Regions from separate parts of the Megasphaera massiliensis genome, predicted to be linked through region 3. Evidence: riboswitches for the same ligand, from Rfam matches in the RefSeq annotation. Region 3 holds a riboswitch; each other region holds the start of a gene.
What was found. A riboswitch is a leader RNA that binds a small molecule or an ion and turns the genes downstream of it on or off. The one in region 3 is predicted to bind S-adenosylmethionine.

Region 1 (7,998 bases), on a different contig from region 3:
AGAGATCTAAAAGGCGTCAACTCAGATGTGGACTTTTTGAGCAATTTGTGGAATAATAGAATCGCTATATAGAAATGAGGAAGGATGATCAGAGGGTGAAAAAATTTGTGGAAATGGCGACCATTGTCGAAAATACAGCCATCATTCCGGAAGTTTGGAAAATGGTCTTCCAAGCGCCGAAGACGGCCAAGGAAGCCAAGGCCGGTCAATTTGTCAACGTCCATCGCGATGGGGGACAGACCTTTTTGCGCCGTCCCTTCGGCATCGTCGATGCCGATGTCGATGCGGGAACGGTGACCATTATTTACCGCTTGGTCGGCGTCGGCACGGAAGAAATGAAGGACCTCCGTCCCGGCGATATGATCAACGTCGAAGGGCCCTTGGGCGACGGCATCTTTACGACGACGCCGGGGAAGGTCCTCCTGGCCGGCGGCGGCGTGGGCCTGGCGCCGCTCATCTTCTTGGCGAAACAGCTTGATCATCCCATCGTGCTCGTCGCCGGCAAGACGGCAGCCGAAACGTTTTGGACGGAGTTCTTTGAACCCTATGCCGAACAGATTTATGTCACTACTGATGACGGCTCTAAGGGAATCAAAGGCTTTGCCGTCGATGCCCTGCCGACCATCTTTTCCGAGCATCCTATCGATCGCGTATCGGTCTGCGGTCCGACGATGATGATGAAGACCATTGCCGAAGGATCGGCCAAGGCCGGCATCGACTGCGAAGTCTCCATGGAAAAACGGATGGCCTGCGGCTTCGGCGTCTGTCTGGGCTGTACCTTTGAAAGCAAGCTGGACGGCAAGCGCTATAAAGTCTGCAGCGACGGACCCGTATTTTCGGCAAAGGAGGTCTTCTGATGATCAGTGAACGGATTGCCGTCGAATTTGCCGGTATCTCGATGAAAACGCCCGTCATGGGGGCATCGGGAACCTTCGGATTCGGCATCGAATACAGTGACTTTCTCGACCTCGACGCCGTCGGGGCCATCATTTCCAAAGGGATTACGCCCTTGCCGCGGCCGGGCAATCCCGGTGTCCGCGTCGCCGAAACGCCGGCAGGCATGCTCAACTGCATCGGTTTGGAAAACCCCGGTGTCGACGCCTTTAAACGGGACATCCTGCCGAAGGTAACGGCTTCCTGTCAAACGCCGCTCATCGTCAATGTCTCCGCCGGCAGCGTCGAAGAATACGGAAAAATCGCAGCCGACCTCGACGTCGACGGCGTCGCAGGCCTTGAAGTCAATATTTCCTGCCCCAACGTCAAAGAAGGGGGCATCGTCTTCGGTACCCAGCCCGAAGCGGCTGCCGCCGTTACGCGCAGTGTCAAGGACAACACGAAAAAGCCGGTCATCGTCAAATTATCGCCCAACGTTACGGACATTACGACCATGGCCAAGGCTGTCGAAGCAGCCGGTGCCGATGCCATTTCTCTCATCAACACCCTGACCGGCATGGCCATCGACATCACGACGCGTCGGCCCATCTTGGGCAACATCACCGGCGGCCTGTCCGGTCCTGCCATAAAGCCCATCGCCCTGCGCATGGTTTGGCAGGCGTCGAAGGCCGTATCTATTCCCATCCTCGGCCTCGGTGGTATTGTGACTTGGCAGGATGCGGTAGAATTCATGCTGGCCGGCGCCAGCACGGTCGCTGTCGGCGCCCATAACTTCGTCGACCCCCGAGCTGTCGAAACCGTCGCCGAAGGCCTCGACCAATACTGTAAAGACCAGGGCATCGCCCATATCAGCGATATCGTCGGTCAATTAGAAGCATAAGAAAGCTTATACAACAACGTCTTGCGGACATTCCCGTTCGCAGGGCGTTTTTTGTCGTGTCCTGAGTGCGTCTTTTTATGACGCGCTGCCTAAGCGATGGAAGCTTGATCGATAGGGTATGCCTCACTTCGGCTATGAAGCATTTATTTGCGGCTGAATGTAACGTTCTGCGCAAGGAGCGTGTGACCAAGGGATATAAAAAAAGACATGAACCGAAAATAGCTGTTCATGTCTTTTTTGGCAGATCTGTTATTTTTTATTCTTCTTATGCGATGCCAGGTCGCCGCCGTACTGGATGAGGTTGACGACGACGATGAGGATGATGATCGTCGCTAACATGACGTCGGGACGGAAGCGCTGGTAGCCGTAGCGGATGGCGATGTCCCCGAGGCCGCCGCCACCGATGGCACCGGCCATGGCCGATGCGCCGATGAGGTTGACGATGAGGACCGTAACGTTGTTGATGATCGTCGGCAGGGCTTCCGGCAGGAGGACCTTGCGGATGATCTGGAAAGGCGTAGCGCCCATGGATTCAGCAGCTTCGACGAGGCCGTAATCGACATCGCGGATCGACGTTTCGACGAGGCGGCTGAGGAAGGGAATGGCGACGATGGTCAAGGGGACGCAGGCCGCTGCCGTACCGATGGACGTGCCGGCAATGAGTCGGGTCAAGGGGATGATGGCCACCATGAGGATGATGAAGGGCACGGAACGGATGATGTTGACGATGGTGCCCAAAATCCGGTTGATGAAGAGGTTTTGCAGGATGTGGCCCTTGCTGGTCGTGACTAAGGTGACGCCCAGGGGAATGCCGATGATGCCGGCGATGACCGTGGCTACGGCGACCATATAGAACGTTTCTTCAATGCCTTGGAGCATTAACTTAATGATTTCTTGGGACATAACCTAATACCTCACTTCCTATCGGTAATGTTTTAATATACGAGAAGGCCTTGGCCTGGGTTTCCATATCGCCCATGATGACGATGATCAAGTAACCGAAAGGTTCATCCTGGATGTAGTCGATGTTGCCGTAGAGAACGCTGACCTTGACGTGGAAGGTGCTGACGATTTCCGAGACGACCGGTTCATGGGTAGCCTGACCTTTAAAGCGCAGGCGGACGAGCATATCCCGGTCCGGCGTCGGTTGGTCGGAGACGCCGAGATTCTTGATCCCCTTCGGCAGTTCCATGTTGATGACGGACGTGACGAAGTCCTTCATGGTCTGGGACTGGGGATTGGTGAAGATGTCGACGACGCGGCCCAGTTCCTTGATGACGCCGCCTTCGATGACGGCTGCCCGATGGCAGATGTTTTGGACGACGGCCATTTCATGGGTGATGATGACGATGGTAATGCCCAGGCGCTGGTTGATGTCCTGGAGGAGTTCCAAGATGGATTTCGTCGTCTGCGGGTCGAGGGCCGACGTCGCTTCGTCGCAAAGGAGAATCTTGGGGTCGCTGGCCAGGGCACGGGCAATGCCGACGCGCTGTTTTTGACCGCCTGAGAGCTGAGACGGATAGTTGGCAGCGCGGTCGCTGAGGCCGACCAGTTCCAACAGGGATTCGACTTTTTTATGGATGACGTCTTTCGAGGCGCCGACCAGTTCCAAGGGGAAGGCGATGTTTTCGGCAACCGTCCGCGAGGAGAGGAGGTTGAAGTGCTGGAAAATCATGCCGATATTTTTGCGTTCTGCCCGAAGCTGGGATTCGCTCATTTTGCACAGGTCTTTGTCGTCGATGATGACTTCGCCGCTGGTCGGTTTTTCCAGCATATTGATGCAGCGGACGAGGGTCGATTTACCGGCGCCGCTCTTGCCGATGATGCCGAAGATCTCGCCGTCTTCGATGGTCAGGTTGATGCCCTTTAAGGCTTGGATTTGGGCAGCGCCGCCGTAGGTTTTGGTAATGTTCTTTAAGGTAATCACAGTATCACTCCTTGAGCCAGGCGTACAGGGATAAAGACAATAAAAAAGGCCGTCATGCAGATGACGGCCGTCAATACGGTGTTACTTCATCTGTCGGAATGTTCCGGTGGACTTGGCACCTTCCCGAATGGGGGTTGCCGCAGCGTCATCGGGCCAGTCCCTCAGCTGCTCTGGATGAAAGGTATATCGTTGTTGCAACTTATAATAGCACGGCTTTTTGCCGTTGTCAATAAGTAATCTTTACTCGGCCCAGTTTCCGTTGGTGAATACAGGGACGACGGTGCCGTCTTTTTTTAGGCCCGTAATGGTAAGGTCTTTGGAACCGACCATGAAGTCGACGTGGATCATGGAATCGTTGAGGCCGGCTTTAGAAAGGCCTTCTTTGTCGAGTTCTGTGCCGCCTTCAAGGCAGGTCGGGTACGACGCGCCCAGGGCTAAATGGCAGGAGGCATTTTCATCAAATAAGGTTTCGTAGAATAAGATGCCCGACAGGGAAATGGGAGAGGCGTAGGGGATGAGGGCCACTTCGCCCAGGCGGCCGGCGCCTTCATCGACGGCGACGAGCTTCTGTAAGACGTCTTCACCGACTTTAGCGGCGGCGTCGACGACCTTGCCGTCTTTAAAGGTCAGGTGGAATTGATCGATGGTGTTGCCGTTGTATACGAGGGGCCGCGTACTGTATACCGTACCGTTTACGGCATCGGCCTTGGGAGCCGAGTAGATTTCTTCCGTCGGCACGTTGGCATTGAATAAGATGCCGCTTGCCGTTTCTTCCATGCCGCCCTGCCAGATATGGTTATCGGGAAGGCCGACGGTAAGATCCGTGCCCAGGCTGTTGGTGTAGTGAAGGCTCGTGAAGTGCTGATTCGTCATCCACGTCCGGCGGGCCTTGAGGTTGGCCAGATGGGCATCCCAGTCGGCCAAGGGGTCTTTTCCATCGGCTCTTGACGATTGGAGAATCTGGTTCCAAAGGGCGTCATAGGCTTTGTCGGCGTCAAGATCAGGATAGAGGAGCTTGGCCCAGACGGCGCTCGGTACGGCGGCGACGAGCCACGTCGTCTTCGAGGCCATCATGCCGTCGATATATTCTTTTAAGGCCTTATTGTGCGCCTTTTGCTGGGCAAAGATTTTCTTCGTATCGATGCCGCTCAGGAGTTTGGGATTGGCCGAAATGAGGCTCAGGAAGGCCGCTTTTTTATGATAGTAATGAAGGCTGAAGTCGCGGCGCCAGTCGGGCAGGGACTCAAAAGACGACAGGTCTTCGTGTTCGTAGCGCAGGCGGGTCATGTCGTCGGAACGCCAGTTGACGACGACTTCAGAGGCACCCATGGTGTAGGCTTCTTTACTCAGTAAGGTGACGAAGTCGTGGCCTTCGACGGGGGCATTGATGACTAAGGTCTGTTCTTTTTGAAGATTGAGGCCTTTTTGCAGTAATACCTGTGCGTAGGCCGTTAATTGTTCAATCGTTGGCATAGAATCAACTCCTTTATATAACTATGATAAACGCCAGGCCGTCTGTTTCCACAGCCGCCAGTTGAGGGCCGCGGCGTTGATGGCCAGGCTGATGATCAGGCTGAGCCAGTAGCCGAAGGGGCCGTAGGGCGTGAGATGGGCCATGGCATAGCCCATGGGAATGCTGATGAACCAGTAGGTGATAAAGGCGATGTAGGTAATGATGCGGACGTCTTTATAGCCGCGGAGGATCCCCTGGACGGGCGTACCCATAGCATCGCAGAAGGCAAAGGCTACGGCACACAAGAGGAAGGTTCGGAGGGCCCGGAAGGTTTCGGCATCCGTCGTAAAGATGGCGGCAATGTCGTCGACGAAGACGTAGGTGAATAAGGTAACGCCGACGGCGATGATGAGGGCCGTGATTTGACAGAGAACGGCGTATTGCCGGGCACCCTGATAGTTTTTGGCGCCTACTTCGTAGCCGATGACGATGGTTGCCGCCAGGCTGATGCTCCAGGGAATGGTATAGGTCAAGGTCGTGAAGCTGATGGCGCCCTGGTTGGCGGCGAGATATAAGGTCCCGAATTCTGCCATCAAAAGGCTGACGATGGAAAAGAGGCTGGTCTCACAGAAGACGGCGATGAAGATGGGAATGCCCAGTTCCAACTGGTGATAGGCGTGATGCCAGCTGAAAGGACGCAGGCGGCGCCATAAATCGTACGAGCGAAAGGGTTCCATAAAGGTCAGGACGGCGACGAAGAGTAAAAAGGACACCCAGCCGGCGATGGTAATGGCATAGCCCGTGCCGATGCCGCCCATGGCCGGAATGGGGCCGGCGCCGAAGATGAGCAGGCGAAAGAGGATAATGGTGAGAACCAAGTTGGTCATGAGGATGGCCATCGATATCTGGGTCTTGCCGTGGGCGTCGACGACGTAGCGAATCGTCGCCTGAAGACAAATGGGAACCAGTCCCAAAGCCAGGGCCTTGAGATATTCCCAGGCAATATAATGAACCTTTGGCTCAAGGCCCATGAAGTCGAGAAAGGGCGGCAGCAGCACATAGCCTAAGAGGAAAATCACGACCGTAAAGGCCAGGCTCAGATAGAGGCTCTGCATGATATATATGGGAATCTCTTCCGTCTTTTTGGCGCCGCGGAGCTGGGCGATGATCGGCGAGATGCCGAAGAAGATGCCGCACAGGCCGGCAAAGACGGGAATCCAGATGTTGACGGCAACGGCGACACCGGCCAGATCGACCGTACCGGCACGGCCGCTGAAAATCGAGCTGAAGACCGACGTGCCGACTTGGGCCATCTGGGTCAAGAGCAGGGGAAAAAACAGGGTCAGAAAATGACGCCATTGGCTGCGATGGGGGAACATAGAAACCTCCTTATACGAAAAAAGCGTTGTCTCAGAGGACAACGCTTTTTCTACAGTTCAACTTATTTGCCCATCGCATTGACTTTGGAAGCCAAACGGGATTTTTTACGAGCTGCCGTATTTTTATGGAGAACGCCTTTACGTGCGGCGCTGTCGATTACGCTGCTAGCTTTATCAAATGCCTGTTTAACGGCATCAGCGTCACCGCCGAGGATGGCTTCGTTCGTACGGCGGATAGCGGTATGAACGGAAGATTTTACTCGAGAGTTAGCTGCATGACGAGCTGCGTCTTTTTCCATCGTTTTCATGTTGGATTTAATCTGCGGCAATGGATTCACCTCCCTAATTTACAAGAACACTAGAAAAAATTTTACCATATGCCACAGAAAAAATCAATAGTTTTTTTGCAGGACATGCGATTAGGCTTTACCTTCCGAACCGAGGACGGATTTAATTTTGTGAGCTACGATGTCGTGAACGAACTGACGGCCGTCGGTCAGGTACTGGCGCGGGTCGAAGTGATCCGGATGCTGAGCCATGTGCTGGCGGATGCCGGCAGTCAGGCCGAGACGGAGGTCAGAGTCGATGTTGATCTTGCAGACCGAGAGAGAGGCTGCTTTGCGGAGCTGATCTTCGGGGATACCGACAGCATCAGCGAGGTCGCCGCCGTTGGAATTGATGATCTTGACGTATTCCGGTACGACAGAGGAAGCACCGTGGAGTACGATCGGGAAGCCCGGCAGGCGTTTGGAAATGTCTTCGAGGATGTCGAAGCGGAGCGTCGGCGGTACGAGAACGCCGTCGGCGTTGCGCGTGCACTGTTCCGGAGTGAATTTGAAAGCGCCGTGGCTGGTGCCGATAGCGATAGCCAAGGAATCGACGCCCGTGCGGGATACGAATTCTTCGACTTCTTCCGGACGAGTGTAGTGAGCTTCTTCAGCCGAGACGTTGACATCGTCTTCGATGCCGGCCAGCTGACCGAGTTCGCCTTCGACGACGACGCCCTTGGAATGAGCATATTCAACGACTTTTTTCGTCAAAGCAATATTGTCTTCGAAAGAATGTTTGGAGCCGTCGATCATGACAGACGTGAATCCGCTGTCGATGCAGTCTTTGCAGGTTTCAAAGTCAGCACCGTGGTCGAGGTGAAGGGCGATGGGGAGATCGTAATCTTCCAGGGCTGCGGCTACGAGATGTTTCAAGTACGACGGTTTCGCATATTTGCGGGCACCGGCCGAAGCCTGAAGGATGATCGGGGATTTCAATTCAGCAGCAGCTTCTGTGACAGCCTGGACGATTTCCATGTTGTTGATGTTGAATGCACCGATGGCATAGTGGCCTTCATAGGCTTTTTTAAACATTTCTGTAGTTCCAATTAATGGCATGTTTACATTCCTCCTACAAGTTACGTATAGAATAGTGTTAATGTATATAATTCCAGCCGGCCTGACGGACGAGGGCGTCC
Region 2 (7,998 bases), on a different contig from region 3:
GAGCCATCGTTTCCGACCGGCCCAGGGACTTCAGCATGAGCGGCTGGACGACACTCATGTAGTTGATGACTTTCTTAAAAACATTGCCCTTCGTCGAAAGGCCCCGGCAGGCCTGGGCTTCCTGAACGGCCTGACTTTCGGCGATGAAGTCCGGCACGAAGCGCAGGGCCGCCGTAAACATGAAGGCGTATTCATAAGGGATCTTAATCTGCTTGACCAAGGCTGCCGTCAAATCCTGGAGGCGCGTCGTCGTCAGCAAGATGATGAAAACGATGGTCATGGCCAGCATGCGAAGGCCCGTGACGTAAGCCGATTCCATCGATCCGCCGCCTAGGAGCTGTACGACCGCCAAGAAGACGGCGAAAATGATCAGGCTGAATACGGCCTTGACATTGCGGGATAAGCTGCCGCACATGCCTAATAGAATGAGTTCAAGGACGACCAAACCGACTAAAGGAAGGGGCGTATGCATGACCAGAGCCCAAAAAGAAAAGGCAAAGGTACCGATTAATTTCGTAACGGGAACAAATTTTTTCATCATCATTTCGTACCTCCTATTCTTTCCAGCATGGCTGCCGTAAACTCTTTCATCGATTTACAATAAGGAAAATCCGGTGCCGCCATAGACAAGGCGACGGCGTCGGGCCGGCTCAGGCCCAAGTCATATAGATCAGGGCGTTTCGTAAACAGTTCTTCCGGCGTCCCGTCAAAGGCCTTGGTATGATTGCCGATGACGATGACCCGTTGACAGTATTCTGCAAAAATATCCATATCATGACTGATGATGAGGATGGTCATGCCCTTTTGATGAAGTTCGCTCAAAAGTTCCATGAGCTGCTCCTTATCTTCGCTGTCCTGACCGCTCGTCGGTTCATCGAGGATGAGATACTGAGTATGCATGGCAATGGCCGAGGCGATGGCAACCCGCTGTTTTTCACCGCGATTGAGGTTGGGCGGATACGATTCGGCAAGCTCCGTCAGCTGCGTCGCCTTCAAGGCTTCCTCAACAGCTTCTTGGATTTCGGACTCACTCATGCCCAGCTGCTTTGGTCCATAGGCCACTTCTTCCCGAACCGTCGGCCGAAACATCTGTCGTTCCGGCCGCTGGAATACATAACCGATAAAATGGCTGCGAACGGAAGCATCGTCACCGTTTATGACCTTGCCGTTATATACGATTTCACCGGAAACGGGCTTTTCAAGACCCATGAGCAGGCGGGTCACCGTCGTTTTCCCGCAGCCGTTGCGGCCGCCGAGGCCGATGAACTCACCTTCACCGATTTGCACATTTACACCTTCCAATACGGGAACACCGCTACCGTAATTGAAACTGACATCCTTCATTTCCAGCATCTTTCTCTCCCCTTCTCTTTGAAGACAATAAAAAAACCTTTCCATCCCTATAAAGGGACGAAAGGTTCAGATTCTTCCGCGGTACCACCCAAATTGACTCAGTAAGTCCAGCTCTACATGTACGGCCTCACGGCGATACACGTTTCTTTGATAGCGGTGGAAATACACCGTCGCACCCTACTGGTCACCGTTCAGGCCGCATCTCCCGAATCCATTCTATCCGCCGGTCTGCGCCGAACTTCCACTGCCATCGGCTCGCTGTAGCTGCCACAATCGGATATACTCGTTTCGTTCATCGACAACATTTATGATTTGCTTTAGATTATATAATGGCAATGGACTCTTGTCAAGATAGAAGAACCTCAAAACAGGTTCCTCGTTTAAAATATAATTTTTTCGCACCGTATCATTTCAAATTGACACTGATTATCGAGTATTTTCATATTGACAAATTGCCCATTCATGGTAAACTATTACACAAGACAATTGAAACGACATTTATCCAGAGCGGCGGAGGGACTGGCCCTATGAAGCCCGGCAACCGATAACACGGTGCTAATTCCTGCGGAAACTATTCCGAGAGATAAAGAACCAAGACCAAGCCTCTTTCTCTTTCGGGAAGAGGCTTTTTTCATGGATAATGGCGAAGCAAAAAGGTCTGACTATTCTATTAACAGGAGGTATAACTCATGAAAAACTTCAAAAAACTTTCCGTTCTCGCCGCTGCGGCCCTGATGGCCGTTGCATTCTTAGCCGCCGGCTGCGGCAGTGATTCCCAGACGACGGCTTCGTCCGACAAGAATGTCACCGTCACCGTCGGCGCAACCCCCGTTCCCCACGCGGAAATCCTCAACGAAATCAAACCGCTCTTGGCCAAAGAAGGGGTCGACCTCAAGGTCGTCGAATTCACGGACTACGTCAAACCGAACCTGGCTTTGAATGATAAGGAACTGGATGCCAACTTCTTCCAGCACACGCCGTACCTCGATAAATTCAACAGCGAACACGGTACCAAATTAAAAGCCATCGCCAAGATCCATGTCGAACCCATGGGCATTTACTCCCGCAAAATTAAAGATCTGAAAGATCTCGCTAACGGTGCAAAAGTCGCCATCCCTAACGACCCGACCAACGGCGGCCGCGCCCTCCTCATCCTTCAGAGCGCCGGTCTCATCACACTTAAAGACGGCGGCAACATCACCTCCACCGTCCAGGATGTCGTAAAGAACGATAAAAACCTCCAGTTCGTCGAACTCGAAGCTGCTCAGATTCCCCGCTCCATCGACGACGTCGACATCGCCCTCATCAACACCAACTTCGCTATGGAAGCCGGCCTCAATCCTTTGAAGGACGCCCTCTTCCTGGAACCGAAGGATTCGCCTTACGCTAACGTCGTCGTCGTCCGTGACGGCGACGAAAACCGTCCGGAAATCCAGAAGCTCGTCAAAGCCCTCCAGTCTCCGGAAGTCAAGAAATTCATCGAAGACAAGTACCAAGGCGCTATCTTACCGAGTTTCTAATAGACAGGCAACAAAATCTTCAATATAATAAAGATATAGAAAAGAGGCTGCCTCTATGGGGCAGCCCTTTATCTTCTTATGATCTGAGGGGGAAATTAATGTATGCATACTCATGAGCTTTTTGCAAAAAAGACGGTCTTTTCATTCGAAGTTTTCCCGCCAAAGCGAGATACGCCCATCGAAACCGTCTACCCGACGCTCGATGAACTGAGCAAGATCCATCCGGACTTCATCAGCGTGACCTGTGGAGCCGGCGGCAACGGCGGCAACCGCACGACGGAAGTCGCAACATATATAAAAAACCTGGGCTGTGAAACAGTAGCCCACATGCCCTGCATCTATCTGACCGAAGAAGATGCACTTAAAACATTGCAGGAGCTGAAGGCTCGAGGCATCGAAAACATCCTGGCCCTTCGCGGCGACGAAACGCCGGGAAGAGAACGAACGCACCGCTTCGAACACGCCAGCGACCTCATCGCCTTTATTAAAGAAAAGGCTCCGGAGTTCAACATCATCGGTGCCTGCTATCCCGAAGGCCATGCTGAGGCCAAGACCGTCGCCGCCGACATCCGCAACTTAAAGACCAAGGTCGATGCCGGGGCCAGCGAACTGATTTCTCAGATGTTTTTTGACAATGCCGTATTTTACCGCTTCCTAGAACGCTGTGAAATCGCCGGCATCAAGGTTCCCATCGAAGCCGGCATCATGCCGGTCACCAATAAGCGCCAAATCGAAAACATGATTGCCATGTGCGGCGCTACCCTGCCCATCAAATTCCAGCGGGCCATTGCCAAATACGGCGATAAACCGGACGCCATGTACGATATCGGCATCACCTATGCCATCGACCAAATCGCCGACCTTCTGGCCAACGGCGTCGACGGTATCCACGTCTACACCATGAATAATCCGGACATCGCCAAACGGATCTCCGATGCCGTCAAAAACCTCTTGTAAGATAATCAATCAAAAACACGATTTCTCCTGCTTAAGGAAGGAATCGTGTTTTTTTCATGTACAAGCTTATTCTTTTAGGACGTAACCATAGGCGTGGATGCGGCCGTCGTCTTCTTTTTCCAAATAGACGCCCTGGATTTCCGAGGCAAACCCGGGCAGTTCGTTCAAACCTTCTTCGAGGGCCTTGAAATACTGAACAGCCGTCTTTGACCAGCGTTCACCCGGGACGACACAGAGGACGCCCGGCGGATACGGAAGGGCCCCTTCAAGGGCGATGCGGCCTTCGATGTTGTCGAGGGATACCAATTCGCCCTGCCCGCGGACGAAGGCATGATGAGCTTCTTGGGGACTCATGACGTATTCCGGGAAGTATTCCCGACGGAACAATTTTTTCTGTAAATCTTTTACATGATGGGATTTATAAAAATCGTGCATTTCCTGGCAAAGGCGTCGTATCGTATAGCCGGCATAGCGTTCAGGATGGGAATTGTAGACGCCGAGGAGGACTTCCTGCATGGGGACGTCGTGGTCGACGAAGCGTTCGAAGCGGACCAATTGGGATACGAGGAGGCGCATCTTGTTCTTATTTTCTGCCGGTGTCAAAAGGAACAAGATCGAGTTCAAGTCGCATTTTTCCGGGATGACGCCATTTCCCCGAAGGTACGTCGCCAGAATATTGGCATGGATTCCGAAATCTTCATATTCTCCCGATTCAGCATCGATCCCGGGTGTCGTAAGTAAGAGCTTGCACGGGTCGACCAGGTACTGCCCCGGTCCATAGCCTTCAAAGGCATGCCACGTGGCTCCGGGCTCAAAGGTAAAGTACGCCAAGTCATGTGTCATCTCATCCGTATCCCCCTCCTGCCAGGGCTTTCCGTGAACGGCAGGTGCGACGAAGGGCCGGATATAATGGCAGCGGCGCAGGATATCTTTTCGGGCATCGATGCCCAGTTTCACGCAGTCCAGCCACATCTTTCGGCCGGCGGCACCGGCGTGGATTTTGGCGTTGACGGCAATGGTAGCAAACATGGGATAAAAAGGACTCGTCGAGGCATTGGCCATAAAGGAATTGTTAAAGACCTTATGGTTACAGTACCGAGCCTGGTTGTGGATGTGATTATCCTTTTTATGGATTTGCGAAGCCTGAGAAAAACCGGCCTGCTGTTTATGTACCGACTGGACGACGAGGATGCCCGGATCGTCGTCATGCAAGTCGAGGAGGAGGGGCGAGCAGTCCTTGAGCATGGGAATGAACTGTTCATAGCCGGCCCAAGCCGAATCAAAGAGGATATAATCACAGAGGTGGCCGATGCGGTCGACGACGTACCGGGCGTTGTACAGCGTGCCGTCATAGGTATCGAGTTGGATGACGGCCAAGCGGAAGGGCCGTTTGGATTTTGCCTTTTCGGGGTTCCGTTCGGCTGCCAGCTGGCGCAGATATCCTTCATCAAAGCAGTGGTCATCGATGCCGCCGATGAAGCCATAAGGGTTTCTGGCAGTCTCCAAATAGACCGGCTCGGCACCGGCCTGAATGAGGGCCCCGATGGCAACGGACTTGTGGTTATTGCGATCGTAAAGGACTAAGTCACCCGGTGCCAATAAGGCGTTGGCGACGACCTTATTGGCCGACGACGAGCCGTTTAGGACGAAATAGGTCTTATCAGCGTGGAAGACTTCGGCCGCAAAATCCTGGGCTTCCAGGGCCGGCCCTTCATGGATGAGAAGGTCGCCTAAGGTGACGTCAGCATTACAAATGTCGGACTGGAAAATATGGGGGCCGTAAAAATCGTAGAGGTAGCGGCCGGCAGGATGCTTTTTGAAAAATAAGCCATCTTGGTGGCCCGGGCAGTCAAAGGGCGTATTCTTTTCACTGACATAGTCGACGAGGTCGGCAAAAAACGGCGGCAGCACCGTCTGTTCATAACGGCCGGCCAACCGTTCGGCAGCGGCAATGCAGCGGCTCTTATTGACCATTTCTTCCGTAAAGACGACGTCGACCTTATCGATATACGATTCGGGCAGCTTCTCGCCGCCAGGCATGATGACCATGATAGGGATGCCGAAACCGGTCTCCTCAATGGCATCGATATAATCAAAATCCTGGTCCGACAGGACGGCTACGGCAACATCGGTGAAGTCCGTCTCTTCGATGGGCACGATGTCCCGGTCGCTGTCGACAAAATAATATTGTACGTCAAAACTGTAAGCTATCTTTAAATGTTTCATATATGGCCTTCCTTATTGACTTCAAAAACTACCCAATTACCGGTATAGCCATATTGTACGAAATTCACCGATCAATAGCAAGACGACGGCCCTATACAACAACGAGCCTTCCCAATATTCAGCAAAAAAGCAGCCCCGTCAGAGACTGCTTTACAAAAACGATGGATGTAATTATTTATCGATGACCTTCTTTACGATGGCAACGGCTTCTTTCAAGTCATCCCAAGGGATGTTGAGGGGCGGCAGGAGACGGACCAGCCCATTGGCCGTGAGGACCAGGACGCCTTTTTCGACGCAGCCTTCGACGACGTCGCTCAGGGCTTTATCCTTAAGGGCAATGCCGATCATGAGGCCCATGCCGGAGACGTGGTCGACGTGTTGGCACGGTTCCAGTTCTTCTTTGATATACTGACCTTTTTTCTGTACTTCTTCCATCAATTCCGGCGTCAGGCGGTCGATGATGGAAATGGCGCCGGCTGTGCAGATCGGGTTGCCGCCAAAGGTCGATCCATGGGTATGGTCGGTCAAGGTTTTCTCTGTCGAAGCGGCAAAGAGGGTGACGCCCAAGGGCAGGCCGCCGCCGATGGCCTTGGCCGTCGAGACGATATCCGGTTCAATGCCGTAGCCCATATAGGCATAGAGATAGCCCGTACGGCCGTTGCCGGTCTGGACTTCATCGACGACGATCAAGATGTCATGAGCCTTGGCATAGGCTGCGACCTCTTTGACAAAGTCCTTATCGAGAGGATGGACGCCGCCTTCGCCTTGAACCATTTCCATCATGATGGCGCAGACCTGATTCGTTTCGCACAAGTGTTTAACGTCGTCAAAATTGTCGGCTTCGGCATAGACGAAACCGTCGACGAAGGGACCGAAATCCTGATGAAGTGATTCCTGGCCGCAGGCCGTCAAGGTCGCTAAGGTACGGCCGTGGAAGCTGTTTTTCAAGGTGATGATCGTATGGCGGCCGTCACCGTATTTGTCATGAGAATATTTCCGAGCCGTCTTGATGGCACATTCATTAGCTTCAGCACCGGAGTTTGAGAAGAATACCTTCTTCATGCCCGTCTTTTGGCAGAGTTTTTCCGCCAGGATGGTCTGCGGTTCCGTATAGAAGACGTTTGAAATGTGACTCAATTTATGGAGCTGTGTTTCGACGGCCTGAATCCATTCATCGTCACAGACACCAAAAATATTGACGGCAATGCCGGCACTGAGGTCGATGTACTTTTTTCCGTCTACATCATATAAAGTGGCTCCTTTGCCATGATCGAGGACGGCACCGATCCGATTGTAGACGTTTACAATATATTCTTTATCAAGAGCTTTATAATCTTCTGCCATTGTTTTTATCTCCTTTTTACCCGAATCCGGGTTGACAACCGTTTTCCCCAACAGCCTTACTTTCCTAAGGAATAGTGGCCGACGAACATCGTCCCCAGACCTTCTTCGGTCAGCATTTCAATGAGGATGGCGTGCGGCACGGTGCCGTTGATGATGAACACTCGCTTGACGCCGGCTTTGATAGCGTCGGTGCAGCACTGAACTTTGGGAATCATACCGCCGGCGATGATGCCGTCCTGTTCTAACTGCCGCGACTGTTCGAGGGTGATTTCCGTCAACAGTGAATCGGGATCAGACGGGTCTTTGAGGACGCCGTCAATATTGGTCATGGACAGCATACATTCGGCATTGAGGGCCCCGGCAATCTGGGCAGCAGCCGTATCGGCATTGATGTTGTAAGCCTGGCCGTCCGTATCCGTCCCAATCGTCGAGATGACGGGAATGTATCCCTTGTCGAGGTTGTCTTGAATGATGGATACGTCGACGTTGGTAATGCGCCCGACATAGCCCAATTCATCGCTCTGTTTGCGGACCTTGATCATCTGGTCATCGATGCCGCAGAGGCCGATAGCCTTGCCGCCGATAGATCCGATGAGAT
Region 3 (7,998 bases):
AGAGCCGTCGGCCTTTCGGGCAAAATCGACGCCGTAGCCGACGAGTTCATCGATGATGCGCCGCGACGAGCGAATCATGATATCCACCGATTCGCGGCGGTTTTCGTAATGGCCGGCTTTCAACGTATCTTCCATGAAGCTGTCGTAATCGTTTTCATCGTGAAGGACGCAGATCCCCCCCTGAGCCAGGAAAGAATCGCTGTTTTCCACGTCATCCTTCGTAATCATGAGCACTTTCTTATCGCGCGGTACGTGGAGAGCGGCAAAGAGACCGCTGGCACCGGTGCCGACGATGACAACATCTGTTTTTTCTGTTTCCATGACATCTACCTTCTTCTATTTGGCTAAATCCAGCATCCGTTCCAAAGCCTGAACGGCCTTCCCTGCCATCTTGGCATCGACAAAGACTTCGTTCGTTTCGTCGCGCAGGCAGTCACGGACCTTTTCCAAGGTGACCTTCTTCATATTGATGCAGTACGCATCTTCCATGGCCGGATAAAAGACCTTATCGGGATTCCGCGTTTCCAGCTCATAAAAGACGCCGCCTTCGGTTCCGATGATGAATTCCTTGGCATCCGACGAACCGGCATAGTCGATGATGCCTGACGTGCTGCCGACGTAATCGGCCAGGGCCAGGACTTCCTTGCGGCATTCGGGATGGGCCAGGAACAGGGCCTGAGGATGAGCGGCCTGTACCTTCTTTACGTAGTCCGGATCGACCGTATCGTGACGGGGACAAAAGCCCTGATTGAGGATAAAATGCTTATCCGGCACCTGGGTCGAAACGTAGTGTCCCAGGTTTTTATCCGGCGTAAAGAAAATATTCTTCTGGGGCAGCTTCTTGACGATCTTGACGGCATTGGACGACGTGACGCAGACGTCGGACGCAGCTTTTACGGCTGCCGTCGAATTGACGTAACAGACGACGGCCAAGTCGTCATACTCGGCGCGGGCCTTTTCGATCGTCGCCGTATCGGCCATGTGGGCCATGGGACAGGACGCCGTCCGATCGGGCATGAGGACTTTCTTTTTGGGATTGAGCATCTTGGCGCTCTCACCCATAAAATCGACGCCGGCAAAGACGATGATTTTAGCATCCGTTTCAACGGCCTTTTTGGCCAGACCAAAGGAGTCGCCGACGTAGTCAGCATAGGCCTGTACCTCATCGGGCACGTAATAGTGGGCGAGGATAATGGCCTCTTTTTCTTTTTTCAGGGCAGCGATCTCATCTTCAATATACACAGGTTTCCATCCTTTCAGGGAAACGGGACCGCCCTTTGGACAAGTCCCGTTCAAACCGCCAGTCCCTAAGGCTGACGACAATTTTTATTTACACCAATTATACCCTATTGACCGATTTTTGACAATACTACTGTCATGACAATAGAAATCAGGTCGGTATGCAATGTCGTTCTGCCAAAGACAAACAAAAGCCGCCCTTCAAGACAAAGGTCTCAAAAGACGGCTCATGATCATCATAACGTTAGTGGCCGTTGACCGATTCCGACACGGCGCGGAACTTGGCAATCGTTTCGGCCGCTTCCCGGCGGATGTCTTCGGGATTGCGGGTGATGCGGGCGACGCCGCTGTCCATGGCCGCTTTGGCAACGGCTGCAGCGACGGCCGGAGCTACCCGTTCGTCAAAGGCATTGGGAATGACGTGGTCTTCAGCCAGTTCGTCGTCCGAAACTAAGGAGGCGATGGCATAGGCTGCGGCCAGTTTCATATCCTCGTTGATGCTGCGGGCCCGGACGGCCATAGCTCCGCGGAAGATGCCCGGGAATACCATGACGTTGTTAATCTGGTTAGGCGCATCGGACCGCCCCGTACCGACGACTTTGGCACCGGCTTCTTTGGCCGAGGCGTAGTCCGTTTCGGGAATAGGGTTAGCCATGGCAAAGACGACGGCGTCGGAAGCCATGGATTCGATGAGCTCTTTCGTGAAAATATGCGGTGCCGAAACACCGAGGAGGAGGTCGGTGCCCTTGACGGCATCGGCCAGGGTCCCCTGTTTCTTCGCCTTGTTGGTCACGTCTGCCAACGCAGCCTGGACGGGATTGAGGCCTTCCATGCCGGCATAGAGGATGCCCGGACGGTCGACCATGGTGACGTCTTCGGCACCGGCCCGGACCAAGAGGCGGCCGATGGAAGCTCCGGCAGCACCGGCACCGTTGATGACGATGCGGGCCGTCTTGAGGTCCTTTTTGACGAAGCGCAGGGCTCCAATGACGCCGGCTAAGGCGGCGATGGCCGTACCGTGCTGGTCGTCATGGAAGACGGGGATGTCCATTTCGCGCTTCAGCGTTTCTTCGATGTCATAGCATTTCGGAGATGAAATGTCTTCCAAGTTGATACCGGCAAAAGACGGCTGCAGGCGCTTGACCGTTTCGATGAACTCCTTCGGATCCTTCGTGTCCAGGCAGATGGGAACGGCATTGACGCCGCCGAATACCTTGAACAGGATAGATTTCCCTTCCATGACCGGCATGGCCGCTTCCGGGCCGATGTCGCCCAAACCGAGGACGCGGGTCCCGTCCGATACGACGGCAATCATATTGCCCCGGCAGGTCAGGTCAAAGGACAGATCCGGATCTTTGGTGATCTCCCGGCACGGCTGGGCAACGCCCGGCGTGTAGAGTACACTCAAATCGTCGTTGGTCTGTAAGACGGCCCGAGGGAAGGTTTCGAGAATCCCCTGTTTACCTCGGCGGATCTTCATGGCTTGTTCATCAAAATTCATGTCAAAAAACTCCTCTACAATAGTTTATGCGTTAAAAATAGCTTGCGGTTCTGTAAATTCGAGCATCCCGTCTTTGCCGCCTTCACGGCCGAGACCGCTGTCCTTAAAGCCGCCAAAAGGCGCTGTGACGTCGCGCGGGCTGCCGTTGACGTAGACGTTGCCCGACAAGATGCCTTCGGCAACCTTCGTCGCTTCTTCCTTATCGGGACCCCAGACGGCACCGTTGAGGCCGTACTTGGTATCGTTGGCAATGGCCAGGGCCTGGTCGACACTGTCATAAGTGAGGACGCAGAGGACGGGCCCGAAGATTTCTTCTTGGGCAATGGTCATGTCGTTGGTCACATCGGTAAAGACCGTCGGATTGATGAAGTACCCCTTTTCAGGCGCTTCCGGACGGCCGCCGGCCAGGACCGTCGCCCCTTCTTCGATGCCTTTGGCAATGTACGAATCGACGATCTTCCACTGTTCTGCCGAAGCGACAGCGCCGACTTTCGTCGTTTCCAAGGTCGGGTCGCCGACCTTATATTCCGGCAGGACCTTGAGGATGATGTCTTCGATTTCTTTTTTCGCTTCCTTCGGGATGATCAGCCGCGACAGAGCCGTGCAGGTCTGGCCGCTGTTGAGCAGGAGCGAATTGAAGCACATGCGGACGGCCTTTTCATAGTCGGCCCCGGGCAGGATGATAAAGGGTGATTTGCCGCCCAATTCCATGCTGATGCGCTTCATAGAAGCCAAGGCCCGCTGGGAGACCTTGATACCGGCTTTGGTCGAACCCGTAAAGGATATCATGGCGATATTGGGGTCGTCGCAGATAGCGTTGCCGATTTCACCGCTGCGGCCGGGGATGAAGTTGAAGACGCCCTTCGGGAAGCCGGCCCGATCAAAGGCTTCGGCCAAATAATAAGCCGTTACCGGCGTAGACTGGCTGGGCTTTAAGACGACCGTAGCACCGACTAAAATAGCCGGGATGACTTTCTGGATAACCTGGCCCAAAGGATAGTTCCACGGCGTGATGCAGCCGATGACCCCTAAGGGACGGCGGTAGACGACGGACTGGGGCAGTTTTTCGACTAAGGGCAGGTCCGGGGCCAAGTCGATATAAGACTGGGTCCGTACGAACTGGTAGGCGATGTGATTGGTCTTAACGAAGGAAACGGGGATGCCCAATTCCTTGACGGTGGCATCGACCATCTGCGGTTCAAACTGAATGAGCTCTTTAAGCAATTTTCTCATAAAATCAATTCGTTCTTCCATCGGCCTTGCCGCCCACGCAGGAAAGGCCTTGGCTGCAGCAGCTGAGGCCGCGGCGACATCCTGTTCACCGGCAGCGGCAACGGTCGTGAAAACTTCCTTCGTCGCCGGATTTTCAACGTCGATGTATTGGCCGGATAAGGGAGCTACCCACTGGCCATCGATATACAATTTTTTAAAGTCCATGAAAAAAACCTCCTTTGCGCTGATTTATGCTACCATTATAGATAGAAATTCTCCATTGTGCAACAAAAAAGGCATCGTACTCTGAAAAATTTAAGTACAATGCCTTTACCATTATTTTGCCTCGACTTCCAAGGCCTCCGATTCCGACGCGAAATGCCCCAGAACAGACCCGCCGACAAGACCGACGACAAAGGGAACGATCCAGCCGAAGCCGTAGGCCGACAAGGGAACGGCAGCGACGATGGCTTTGGCAACGGCCAGGCTGCTAAGGCCCGGCAGGGATTCCAAGCAGGCGAAGACCGTGACCAAGTAGACCGAACCCTTATAGGCCCACTGATTGGGCAGCAAGGGACCGACGATGCCTAAGACCAATAAGGCCAGGCACGGCGGATAAGCGACGCCGAAGATCCAGCCGATGTAGGTGACGATGCCGTCGACACCGAGGAAGGCCGTCAGGGCCGAGAGGATCGAGCAGGCGACGGCCGCCTGTTTATAACTGACACGGCTGCCGGAAGTCGTGCTGGTAAATTCCGCAACGGCAGCGATCTGACCGATGGCTGTCGTCAGGCAGGCCAAGACGACGGCGATGCCCATGGGAATCATGACCCAGGTGCCGATGCGGTGGATGATGGCTACCAAGAGTTCAGCCCGGCCGATGGACTGGGGATAGTAGGAACTGACGCTGGCCCCCATGTAGAGCAGGCTGCCGTAGATGATGAGCAGCAGGACGAAGGAGACGACGCCGCAGTAGATGAGGACCTTATTGCGCTGGCCGACGCCCGTATAGCCCTTGCCGCGAATGGAGCTGAGGAAGACGGCAGCCATGATGAAGCTGACCAGGACGTCGCCCGTATTGTAGCCGCCGAGGAAGGCATTGACGAAGGGATTGTCTGCGGCAGGTTCCGCCGGCGTCCCCAAGGGGAAGAAAATCCCGGCAATGGCGATGGCCACCAAAATGAAGGCCAAGGCCGGCGTCAAATACTTGCCCATGCGGTCCATGACGTTATGCGGGTCGGCGACGAAGAAGTAGCAGAGCAGGAAATAAAGGACGACTAAAGGAATCATGGGCGCTGCCGGAAAATTTCCTTGTACACCGAGCTGGATGGCCGTCGCCGCCGTCCGCGGAATGGACACGAAGGTACAGACCAGCATCAAAGCCGCCAATAAAATCCGGTACGTATATTTTCCGACCTTGTCCGTAATCGTATGGACGTCGCCGTTGAGGCCGATGACGATGAGCGTAAAAATAGGCAGGAAAATCCCCGACAAGGTCAAACCGGCCAGGCCCGACAAGAAATCACTGCCGCTGTTGAGCCCCAAGTGCGGCGGAAAAATAAGATTGCCGGCCCCGAAATAGGTGGCAAAAAAAGCAAAGCCCAGGATGATGACATCCCGTTTCCGAATCGTCTGTCTGCTGGAATCATTCATAAGAAAAGTCCCCCCAACCCCATCATAAAGAATAAGTGCATCATACAAAAAAGAGGCGCTGCCCTCAAGCTGCGCCTCAATTCACATCATATCTTTCAGGAATAGCCTGTAGGAATTGGCACCTTACCATTGGCAGGTTGCCGCAGCGTCATCGGGCCCATCCCTCAGCTGCTCTGGATATTGCGGTATGAAATTTTGTATGTATTGGTAGTATTTTATAAAACTTTTCGCTGTTTGTCAATAACTTTTTAACAAAATTACTTCTTCGACGGCTTATTTTGACTTCCCGGGCATAAATCAGAGAGGAAGCATTCGTCGCATAAAGGCTTTCGGGCCTTGCAGACCCGTCGTCCGTGCCAGATGAGCCAATGATGAGCCCGGCTCCACCATTCCTTGGGAATGGCCTTCTGCAGTCCCTTTTCGACTTCAAGGGGCGTCTTGCCTTTGGCCAGCTGGAGCCGATTGGATACGCGAAAGACGTGGGTATCGACGGCGATGGCCGGAATGTCGAACAAGACACTGACCAGGACATTGGCCGTCTTGCGGCCGACGCCGGGCAGTTTCACCAATTCGTCAAAAGTCTGCGGTACTTCACCGCCATAGTCTTCACAGAGGATGGCGCAGTTGGCCAGGATATTCTTGGCCTTGCTGTGATAAAGGCCGCAGGTCCGAATCTTTTCTTCGAGGCCGTCGAGGCCGAGGGACAGCATCTTTTCTGCCGTATTATATTCCGGGAAGAGGCCGGCCGTCACGATATTGACCCGTTCGTCCGTGCACTGAGCCGACAAGATGACGGCAATCATCAGTTCAAAGGGCGAATTGTAGTGCAGGGCCGGCTTCATGATGCCGTATTGATCCTGGAAACGCTGGAGCATTTCATCTTTTACTTTCTTGGTAACAGCCATATCACTTTACTTCCTCATCGGTATCGATGACATCATTGAGACTTCCCATTTCATAGCCGCCAAGGTCGAGGGTAACGTAGGAGAACCCCGTATCCTTAATGGCCCGGACGATTTCCTGGCGATGGGCCAACACCGACGGGATCTCGTCTAAGCCCACTTCGATACGGGCTACGTCGCCGTGATAGCGGACCCGCAGCGACCCTTGAACGTAAGGAGCCACAGCGGCTTCGGCAGCATCGATCTGAGCCAGGAGATGCGGCGTCAGGCGGACGCCGTAAGGAACGCGGCTGGCCAAACAAGCGGCACTCTGCTTATTCCAGGTCTGGAGACCGAATTCCTTGGACAGGGCCCGGATATCGGCCTTGTCTAAGCCGGCTTCGATCATGGGACTGCGGACCGAATCAGACAGCTCTTTAAGGGCCTTCATGCCCGGCCGGTAATCGCCGAGATCGTCGACATTGCCGCCGTCGATGACCCACTGATAGCCTTCGGACCTAGCTAGGTTCACCAAGGCCGTGAAGCGGATCTTCTTACAGTAATAGCAGCGTTCCGGCGGATTTTCCACAAACGTCGGATCGTCGAACTCCGTCGAATTGACCAACCGGTGTTCGACGCCGATGAATTCCGCCATGGCCTTGGCATCAGCCGCTTCACTCCCCGGCAGGGTGGCCGATACGGCCGTAATGGCCAGGACCTTATCACCCAGCGCTTCATGGGCGGCATAGGTCAAAAAAGTACTGTCCACGCCGCCGGAAAAGCCGACGACGACACTGCCCAGCGACTTTAATATATCTTGCAGTTTTTCATATTTCTTGCGCGTATCTGTTGAAACCATAAGGATTCCCCCTTATACAATAGTGCAGAAAAGGCGCCTTCTCCCCTCTTCCCGAGAGGGCCCCAAAGAGCCGCCGCGGAAAGGAAAGCAGAAAGAGCCTCCCTGTTCGGCCATCGTCCCCTCAATGGCCGGCTTAGAAGAAATGAGCCGATTCTTCCTTCAACACGGCATCCCGCAGGGCCGACAGCTTGCTGCTGCGCTGGACCCACATTTCTTCCGGATTGACCAGCCGCAGGTATTCAGGCCACAAGGTCTGAATCTGTTCATCGGCATAGGTCATGATGTCCTTGAGATTCGGTTTTTTATAGACTAATTCACCCTTTTTAAAGATAGGGATGAGCATTTCCTGAACGCGGTAGGTCCCGGCCGGAATCGTCCGGAAACGCCAGGGAGCCTTGTCGCTCTTTAAGAGCAGATCCTTCGACTCATCGATGCTTTCCCCTTCGAGGATGATGATGTCAGCCTTCATCTTGCCCGTCTTCTTGTCATAGACGCGAAGGACGTTCTTGAGGCCCGGATTGGAAATCTTTTCGGCATTGTCACTCATCTTGATCTTCGGTACGAACTTGCCGTCGTCGTACTGGCCGACGAGCTTGAAGACGCCGCCCAAGGACGGGCTGTCCTTAGCCGTGATGAGGTTGGTGCCGACGCCC
Region 4 (7,998 bases), on a different contig from region 3:
CATAAAAGCCGAACAGTGTAAAGTCATGCGCAATGCTAAAAACATTGCCCATACGAAAGAATTGTATAAATGATTAGGAGAGATGAACTATGTTAATTAAACCGACCCTTGAATCTTTGATGCAGAAAGTAGACAGCAAATATACACTGGTTACCTTGGCTGCCAAACGGGCTCGTGAATTGACCGACCACGATGAAGCCTTGGTCAATGTCGATACGAACAAAGTCGTTTCCATCGCCATGGAAGAAATCGACCAGAATAAGATTACTTATGAAGCCCCTCGCGACGGCATTAAATGACACGGAGGTACTTGCCATGAGTTTGGAAGGGAAAAAGATTGTCCTTGGCATTACGGGCGGTATTGCAGCCTTTAAGGCCGCATCCGTTGCCAGTCAACTTCGGAAGTCAGGAGCTGAAGTCAAGTGTATCATGACGGCCCATGCAACGGAGTTGATTACGCCGCTGACGCTGCGGGAAATCTCAGGAAATCCCGTTGCCGTTTCCATGTTTGAAGATGTTCCTGAATTCAACGTCGAACACATTGCCCTGGCCCGCTGGGCCGACGTCCTGGTCATTGCACCGGCGACGGCCAATATCATCGGTAAGATCGCCAATGGCATTGCCGACGATATGCTGACGACGACAGTCATGGCAACGACAGCGCCGGTTCTGATGGCTCCGGCTATGAACAGCAATATGTATTTGAACCCCATTACCCAGGATAATATGGCTAAGCTGAAAAAATTCGGCTATCATCTCATCGAACCGGACAGCGGATACCTGGCCTGCGGCATCACCGGCATCGGCCGCCTGCCCGACCCGGACGTCATCGTCGATTACATCGAATTGCTGGCCTGTAAAAATGACCTGCTCAAGGGGAAGAAAGTCATTGTTACGGCCGGCGGCACGCGGGAACCCATCGACCCGGTCCGCTTCATCGGCAATCATTCCAGCGGCCGCATGGGCTTTGCTATTGCCAAAGCGGCGGTTGCTGCCGGGGCCGAAGTTACTCTGGTTGCCGGTACGACGGACAACTTGAAAACTCCTGTCGGCCTTGCACGGCGCATCGACGTCGGCAGTACCAGGGACATGAAAGCGGCTGTCGAATCGTATTATGACGACTGCGACTTGGTCATTAAAGCCGCGGCCGTTGCCGATTATCGTTCGGCTCATCCGGCGGAAAATAAGATCAAGAAAAATGACGATGTCTTGACCCTTGAAATGGCTAAGAATCCTGACATCCTCTATGGTCTTGGCCAGCGTAAAACCCATCAGGTCCTGGTCGGTTTTGCCGCTGAGACGACGAATGTCATCGAATACGGTACCAAGAAACTTCAGAAAAAGAATCTCGATATGCTCGTAGCCAACGATGTCAGCGCCGAAGGTGCCGGCTTCCAGGGGACGACCAATATTGCCACCTTGCTGTTTCCGGACGGCTCTTCAGAGACCTTGGAAAAGATGGCAAAAGATGAACTGGCTTCCATTATCGTAGCTCGGGCAGCTGCGATTATCAAAGCTAAAACTTCCAAACAAAAGGCATAACGAAAGGCCATCCCGACCGGTTGGGATGGCCTTTTTTTTGACAGTATAAAAAATATACCCAGATCAGTTTATCCGTAGTAAATATATAAAAAGTGCGTTCTTTTCGTTTTGAAAATCTTATGGTATACTTAAATCGTCAAGATTTAAATGATACAAATAATCAAGATAATGAAACATATACTATGACATGGAAAGGATGATTCCCATGAAGATTGCTGCAGCCGATATTTTAAAAGCCTTTAACTTCAGACACGCTACGAAGAGTTTCGATGCCTCGAAAAAGGTATCCGACGCCGACTTCAACACCATTTTGGAAGCCGGCCGTTTATCGCCGAGCTCCTTTGGCTTTGAACCGTGGAAGTTTTTAGTCATTGAACGCCAGGACATTAAGGATAAATTATTTCCCATCGCCTGGGGCGCCCAGAACAGCTTGAAAGGGGCCAGTCACTTCGTAATCCTGCTGGCTCGCAAGAAAGTCGATACCTTGTACAGCTCTCCTTACATCACCCACATCATGCGCGACGTACAGCATTTGCCGGAAGAGGCGGAGCAGGGGAGAAAAGCTGCTTTTGAGGCCTTCCAGAAAGACGATTTCAACTTACTGGAAAGCGACCGGGCCATCTTTGACTGGGCCAGCAAACAGACCTACTTGGCACTGGCCAACATGCTGACGACGGCAGCCATGCTCGGCGTCGATTCCTGCCCCATTGAAGGCTTTAATCGGAGCAAGGTAGAAGCCATGCTGGCCGATGAAGGCCTTCTCGACACGGAACACTTCGGCGTTTCGGTTATGGCCGGCTTTGGCTATCGCAACGAAGAACCCCATGCCAAGACGCGGCAGGCCATGGAAGATGTCGTTACCTGGGTAAAATAAGGTACCTATTCCTCAAAGGCATAAAAAACGGCAAGAAATGCAGACGATATCTGCCATTTCTTGCCGCTTTTGGTTATGCTTTTTTGGCATATTCTACGACGGCTTTGGCAAAGCCGTTTAAATTTGTCGTCTTGATGGGAAGGCAGGGGCAGCCCATGTCTCTGGCGGCGGCCATGGCCCATTTGACCAGATCGGTCTGGCCTTCACTCAAGTTGATGACTAAGAGGGTGGAAGCCCGCAGGATTCGGTCGTCGCCGGTATAGCCGCTGAGGACGGCAGCCGTCGGGAAGCGGCGTTTTATCCGGCCCTGCCATTCCGGCGTACCGCCGGCCAAGGCGATTTGGCGTCCGGCCAGGAAGCGGTCCAGGCTGTGTGTATAGTCACGCTGGGTCATGAAGGACGGCAGTTCGAGGCCGCGGTCTTCGGAAGGACGCTTGGCTTTTTTTTGTGTTGCAGCGGAGTTGTCCGTAGTCTGCGGGGCGGTTGCCGGTTCGGCCGTTTTCCCCGGCTTTTCTGTGGCGGTCCGTTCTGCTGTTTTTATCGGTTCCGCAGAGGTTGGCCCATCGCCGGATGCCGCGGGAGCCGGCGATGTTTCTGAAACTGATGGTTGTGTCGGCGCTGTCGGTTTTTCCGGTGATGCTGTTTTTTTCGGTTCCGTCGCCCGGGCCGGTGCCGCCGAGGCTGTCGGATCCGCTGCTTTCGAAGGTGACGGGGCGTCTGATTTCACCGGAGTCGAGGCGGTTATCGGCGCTGACGGGTTTACGGCTGCATCGGCCTTCGGTACGGCTGCCGAGCTTGTCCTTTCGGGTGCTGAAGCAACTTTTTTTGCCAATTCGGGGTTGGCTTCGTATTTTCTAAGGGTCTGACGCAGGGTCAACAGATCCGATACCTGAATGGCGGCTTTTTCCTTGATCCGTTCCGTGTACTCTTCCTGTTGGCGGAGGGTCGCTTCATAGTGCTGAAGATCTTCTTGGCGGCCGTTTCGTTCGTCCTCCAGTTCCTGACGCAGCCGTTCCAGTTCAGAAAGAACGGTTTTGCGGTTTTGCGATTCGAGACGAAGCCTCAGGAGTTCTTCCCGATCGGCTTCCATTTGAGCTTTTTCCTGGCGCAGCTGAAGGAGTTCTTCTCGTTCTTCGCCGGCAATCATGGCCGGTGTCTTTTCGGCGTCCGCCCGGCTGTCATCGATCCAGGGACCGTCGTAGATAGCCATTAAGTAGATGCCTAAGGATTGGGCGGCCATGTGTTTGGCTTGTTGGATATCTTCAAAGACATCGCTCAACCCGACGAGTTCATCGTCGGTCTTCAACATTAAGAGGTCGATCATGCCCATGTAGGAATCGTCGCCTGTCGTCTGGGCTGTGGCATAGCGTTCCAGACGAATCGTACCGGCATAGATTTCAGTGGCATTTCGTTTTGATGCATAATAGGTATTGATGAGGAGACGGTCCGGCGTCCGTTCGTATATCCGCAGAATCATGGCTTCTTCCCGCTCCGTGCCGTTATAGCGGATGAAGGCCAGGCTTTCTCGCTGGAGTAAGGTGTTTACCAATCCTTGCGTACGATACCATTTATCCCAGATCTCTACGCGCTTGGCCAAACGCAGATCTGCCGTTTTACAGTGGGTGGCAAAGTCAAAATAAGGGTCGTTGAAAAATATATCTCTTGGCCGCAATTTGGTCATCATAATCATCCTTTCTTTCTATCTATTCATTATAACGTTTTCTGTAACGGATGTAAAAAAATATTCTTCAGGAAGTGCGGAGGCGAACAGGTACGTCGGAATTTTTTTTAGAAGGACAGAACTCATGTTTGCTATACCAAAAAAGAACTTGCAAAATAGAGGGGTTTGAATTATAATGAACCAGTAAATCAAATAAAGAACCATCAAGAGACGACGGAGGGACTGGCCCTATGATGTCGCAGCAACCTTCATAAGTGAAAGGTGCTAATTCCAGCAGTCTTATACTGGCAGATGGGGATTGGAAGCCCCTCTCATGACAGTCATGAATGAGGGGAATTTTTTTTAAGGAGGAAACCTCATGGTGAAAAATCGTGAATTCTTTACATCTGAATCCGTAACCGAAGGGCATCCGGATAAAATGGCTGACCAAATTTCTGACAGCATTTTGGATGCCATTCTTGCAAAAGATAAAAATGCCCGCGTTGCTTGTGAAACTTTAGTGACCACCGGGATGGTCCACGTCGTCGGTGAAATTTCGACGACGTGCTATGTCGATATTCCGCACATCGTTCGTGAAACGATTCGTTCCATCGGTTATACCCGTGCGAAATACGGCTTTGACTGCGATACTTGCGGCGTCTTGGTATCCCTCGATGAACAGTCGCCGGATATCGCCATGGGCGTCGACGATGCACTCGAAAAGAAGGAAGGCAATACGGACCAGTTCGACACCATCGGTGCCGGTGACCAGGGGATGATGTTCGGCTATGCCACGAATGAAACGGATGACTACATGCCCCTGCCTATTTCCTTAGCGCACCGTTTGGCACGCCGCCTGGCCAGTGTTCGTAAAGACGGAACGCTCTCTTATCTCCGTCCGGACGGCAAGACCCAAGTCACCGTCGAATATGAAGACGGCAAACCGGTTCGCATCGATACCATCGTCATTTCGGCGCAGCACAGCCCGGAAATCACGCGTGAACAGATTGAAAGGGACCTCCTCGAATTCGTCATCAAACCGGAACTCCCGCAGGGCTTATTCGATGATAAGACGAAGCTCTTCATCAATCCGACGGGCCGTTTCGTCATCGGCGGTCCTCAGGGTGACTCCGGTCTGACCGGTCGTAAGATCATCGTTGATACCTATGGCGGCATGGCTCGTCACGGCGGCGGTGCTTTCTCCGGGAAGGATCCTACAAAGGTCGACCGTTCGGCCGCCTATGCAGCCCGTTACGTTGCTAAGAACGTCGTCGCTGCCGGCCTTGCCGATAAGTGCGAAATCCAGTTGGCATACGCCATCGGCGTAGCTCGCCCCGTTTCGATCCACGTTGAAACGTTTGGTACGGGCAAAGTCGACAATGAAAAAATTGTCGGACTCATTGAAAAGAATTTTGACCTTCGTCCGGCTGGCATCATCGCCATGCTCGACTTACAGCGGCCGATTTACAAACAGACTGCTGCTTATGGCCACTTCGGCCGCAACGATCTCAACCTGCCTTGGGAACAGACCGATAAAGCGGATACGCTCCGTAAAGAAGCCGGCTTATAATTGAGATGCAGAGACTGCCGCAGGGACGGCAGTCTCTTTCTGTTTTTGGGCGTATGCCCTCGGACGGCAGCGACGAACTTCGGCTGCAGCCCTGATGAGGAGGTATGTCCGTGATTGCTGAAATTATCATTAATACGACGGCCAAACGGTTACAGCAGACCTTTTCGTATACCGTGCCGGATCACCTGGCCGTTCGCGTCGGAAGCCGCGTCATCGTTCCCTTTGGCTTTCGCCGGGAAGAGGGGATTGTCGTCGCCCTCCATGAGGCGCTGGACGAATCGACTGATTTCACCTTAAAGCCCATTGAGGGCCTCCTGTCATCACAGACCGGATTTCGGGAGGAAATGATTGAAACGGCCCTTTGGATCCGCGACTACTATGTCTGTAATCTTTCCGATGCCCTGCGGTTGTTCATGATCGACAAGCGCGGCCTCGTCCGCCGGGAAGTCCTGTCCCTGGGGCCGACGCCGGCGACGACGGCAGAAGGCCGGTCGGTTCAGCTCTATGTCGCCGATAAGGGAAAGGTGGAAAAAGGAGCCCTCGGCCGTAAATTTGGTCGTGACCTCGTGTCTCGTCTCTTAGCCGAAAATGGTCTTTGCAGTGAGAGCTTTTTAAAGAATAAGATTGCCGATAAAATGGAGGACTGGCTGGCCTTTGAAAAGGATGACCTCGATGGTACCCTTCACGGCCGGCCTAAACAGCAGGCCTTATTGGCGGAACTGAAGGAAAAGAAAACGGCGCCGGCTGCCTACTTCCAGTCAAAGGGCTATACGCGTGACCTCATGCGCCGCCTGGCTGCGACGGGCCTTGCCCGTTGGGAGCAGCATCCGGCAGGGACGACAAACATCCTGCCGACGCTTGAACCGGATGAAGCCCTGCCGCTGACGGCGGAACAAAAAGATGCCCTCCATGTGATCGAAGGCGATGAAGGCGGAAAAACCTACGTCCTCCATGGCATTACGGGCAGCGGCAAGACAGAAATCTACATGCAGCTTGCCGAGAAAGTACTGGCTAAGGGACAGCAGGTCATCGTCTTAGTGCCGGAAATCGCCTTGACCGGTCAAATCGTGCGCCGCTTCCTGCGCCGTTTCGGCGACGATGTCGTCGTCATGCACAGCCAATTGTCTCAAGGCGAAAAACGAAATAACTGGCTGCGCATGCAAAACGGGACCAGTCATATCTGTATCGGTGCCCGATCGGCCGTCTTTTCGGCGGCCCGGTCCATCGGCCTGTTCATCGTCGACGAGGCCCACGACAGCTCGTATAAGCAGGATGAGGCGCCGCGCTACCATGCCGTCGCCGTAGCCCGGAAACGAGCGGCTTACTATGGCTGTCCGGTCATCCTCGGCAGTGCGACGCCGGCCTTAGGCGATTATTATAAGGCCCTTCAAGGGGACTACGTCTTGGTGGAACTGAAGGAACGCGTCGGCCACCGCCCCTTGCCGGAAGTCACCGTTGTCGATATGAGGGAGGAATTGGCCCGCGGCAATTACCGCGTCGTGTCCGATTCCCTGTACGGACTGCTGAATGAAACCTTGGCAGCCCGTCAGCAGGCAATCATCCTCCTCAACCGGCGGGGGTATTCGACATTCATCATGTGCCGCAAATGCGGCTACGTTGTCAAATGCGATACCTGTGATGTGGCCATGGTCTATCACCGCCAGTCATCCCATTTAAAGTGCCATTACTGTGATGCCGAAAAGCCGGTGCCGACGGTTTGCCCGTCCTGCGGCAGCAAATACATTAAATTTTTTGGCAGCGGTACGGAAAAGGTGGAGCTGCAGCTCCACGAGCTCTTCCACGAGGCTCGTATCGTCCGCCTCGATCAGGATACGACGAGCCGCAAACACAGCGGCGACCGCATCATCGAAGCCTTCCGCCGCCATGAATACGATATCTTATTAGGGACGCAGATGGTCGCTAAAGGCCATGATTTTCCCGGTGTCAGTGCCGTCGGAATCTTGTCGGCCGACAGCCTGCTCAACCTGCCGGCTTACTGGGCCGGCGAGCGAACCTTTCAGCTCCTCACTCAGGCCGCCGGCCGGGCCGGCCGAGGCGACGTTCCGGGCCGCGTCGTCATGCAGACCTATGCGCCGGATCACTACGTCATCCAATGTGCAGCCCGCCAGGATTACCGCGCGTTCTATGATCAAGAAATCCAGTTTCGTAAAGAATTGGCCTATCCGCCCTTTCAGGAGATGACGAAGATCCTGGTCAGCGACAGCGACGAACAAGAAGTCTGGCGCAAGGCCAACGACGTGGCAGCGGCTCTTTCGAGCTGGAATAAGGATCACGGAGAGACGGTTATTATCATCGGTCCTTATGAAGACGTCATCAAAAAGATCCGCAATA

Region 1: linked by a shared signal. The riboswitch ahead of UCI88_RS05225 (methionine ABC transporter ATP-binding protein) and the one ahead of UCI88_RS10120 (branched-chain amino acid transport system II carrier protein) in region 3 are both predicted to bind S-adenosylmethionine.
Region 2: linked by a shared signal. The riboswitch ahead of UCI88_RS06800 (MetQ/NlpA family ABC transporter substrate-binding protein) and the one ahead of UCI88_RS10120 (branched-chain amino acid transport system II carrier protein) in region 3 are both predicted to bind S-adenosylmethionine.
Region 4: linked by a shared signal. The riboswitch ahead of metK (methionine adenosyltransferase) and the one ahead of UCI88_RS10120 (branched-chain amino acid transport system II carrier protein) in region 3 are both predicted to bind S-adenosylmethionine.

The regions. Positions count from the first base shown of each region.
Region 1 covers NZ_JAXIXE010000027.1:74,193-82,190, forward strand. Annotated here, with positions in the region: gene UCI88_RS05210 (dihydroorotate dehydrogenase electron transfer subunit) at 96-857, shown strand; gene UCI88_RS05215 (dihydroorotate dehydrogenase) at 857-1,774, shown strand; gene UCI88_RS05220 (methionine ABC transporter permease) at 2,024-2,677, opposite strand; gene UCI88_RS05225 (methionine ABC transporter ATP-binding protein) at 2,658-3,701, opposite strand; SAM riboswitch class I at 3,785-3,882, opposite strand; gene UCI88_RS05230 (aminopeptidase) at 3,942-5,174, opposite strand; gene UCI88_RS05235 (MATE family efflux transporter) at 5,196-6,533, opposite strand; gene rpsT (30S ribosomal protein S20) at 6,596-6,862, opposite strand; gene fba (class II fructose-1,6-bisphosphate aldolase) at 6,953-7,918, opposite strand; gene UCI88_RS05250 (RluA family pseudouridine synthase) at 7,956-7,998, opposite strand, start outside.
Region 2 covers NZ_JAXIXE010000035.1:37,271-45,268, reverse strand. Annotated here, with positions in the region: gene UCI88_RS06810 (energy-coupling factor transporter transmembrane component T family protein) at 1-538, opposite strand, end outside; gene UCI88_RS06805 (energy-coupling factor ABC transporter ATP-binding protein) at 541-1,353, opposite strand; T-box leader at 1,404-1,658, opposite strand; SAM riboswitch class I at 1,849-1,943, shown strand; gene UCI88_RS06800 (MetQ/NlpA family ABC transporter substrate-binding protein) at 2,043-2,873, shown strand; gene metF (methylenetetrahydrofolate reductase [NAD(P)H]) at 2,976-3,830, shown strand; gene speC (ornithine decarboxylase) at 3,897-6,056, opposite strand; gene UCI88_RS06785 (acetylornithine/succinylornithine family transaminase) at 6,228-7,400, opposite strand; gene argB (acetylglutamate kinase) at 7,457-7,998, opposite strand, start outside.
Region 3 covers NZ_JAXIXE010000045.1:57,404-65,401, forward strand. Annotated here, with positions in the region: gene UCI88_RS10100 (L-aspartate oxidase) at 1-321, opposite strand, end outside; gene nadA (quinolinate synthase NadA) at 337-1,242, opposite strand; gene UCI88_RS10110 (NAD(P)-dependent malic enzyme) at 1,484-2,740, opposite strand; gene UCI88_RS10115 (aldehyde dehydrogenase family protein) at 2,765-4,177, opposite strand; gene UCI88_RS10120 (branched-chain amino acid transport system II carrier protein) at 4,289-5,605, opposite strand; SAM riboswitch class I at 5,691-5,789, opposite strand; gene nth (endonuclease III) at 5,863-6,510, opposite strand; gene larE (ATP-dependent sacrificial sulfur transferase LarE) at 6,512-7,345, opposite strand; gene UCI88_RS10135 (nicotinate phosphoribosyltransferase) at 7,479-7,998, opposite strand, start outside.
Region 4 covers NZ_JAXIXE010000009.1:12,041-20,038, reverse strand. Annotated here, with positions in the region: gene gmk (guanylate kinase) at 1-73, shown strand, start outside; gene rpoZ (DNA-directed RNA polymerase subunit omega) at 90-299, shown strand; gene coaBC (bifunctional phosphopantothenoylcysteine decarboxylase/phosphopantothenate--cysteine ligase CoaBC) at 316-1,542, shown strand; gene UCI88_RS01450 (NAD(P)H-dependent oxidoreductase) at 1,748-2,416, shown strand; gene UCI88_RS01445 (hypothetical protein) at 2,490-4,100, opposite strand; SAM riboswitch class I at 4,295-4,395, shown strand; gene metK (methionine adenosyltransferase) at 4,456-5,646, shown strand; gene priA (replication restart helicase PriA) at 5,757-7,998, shown strand, end outside.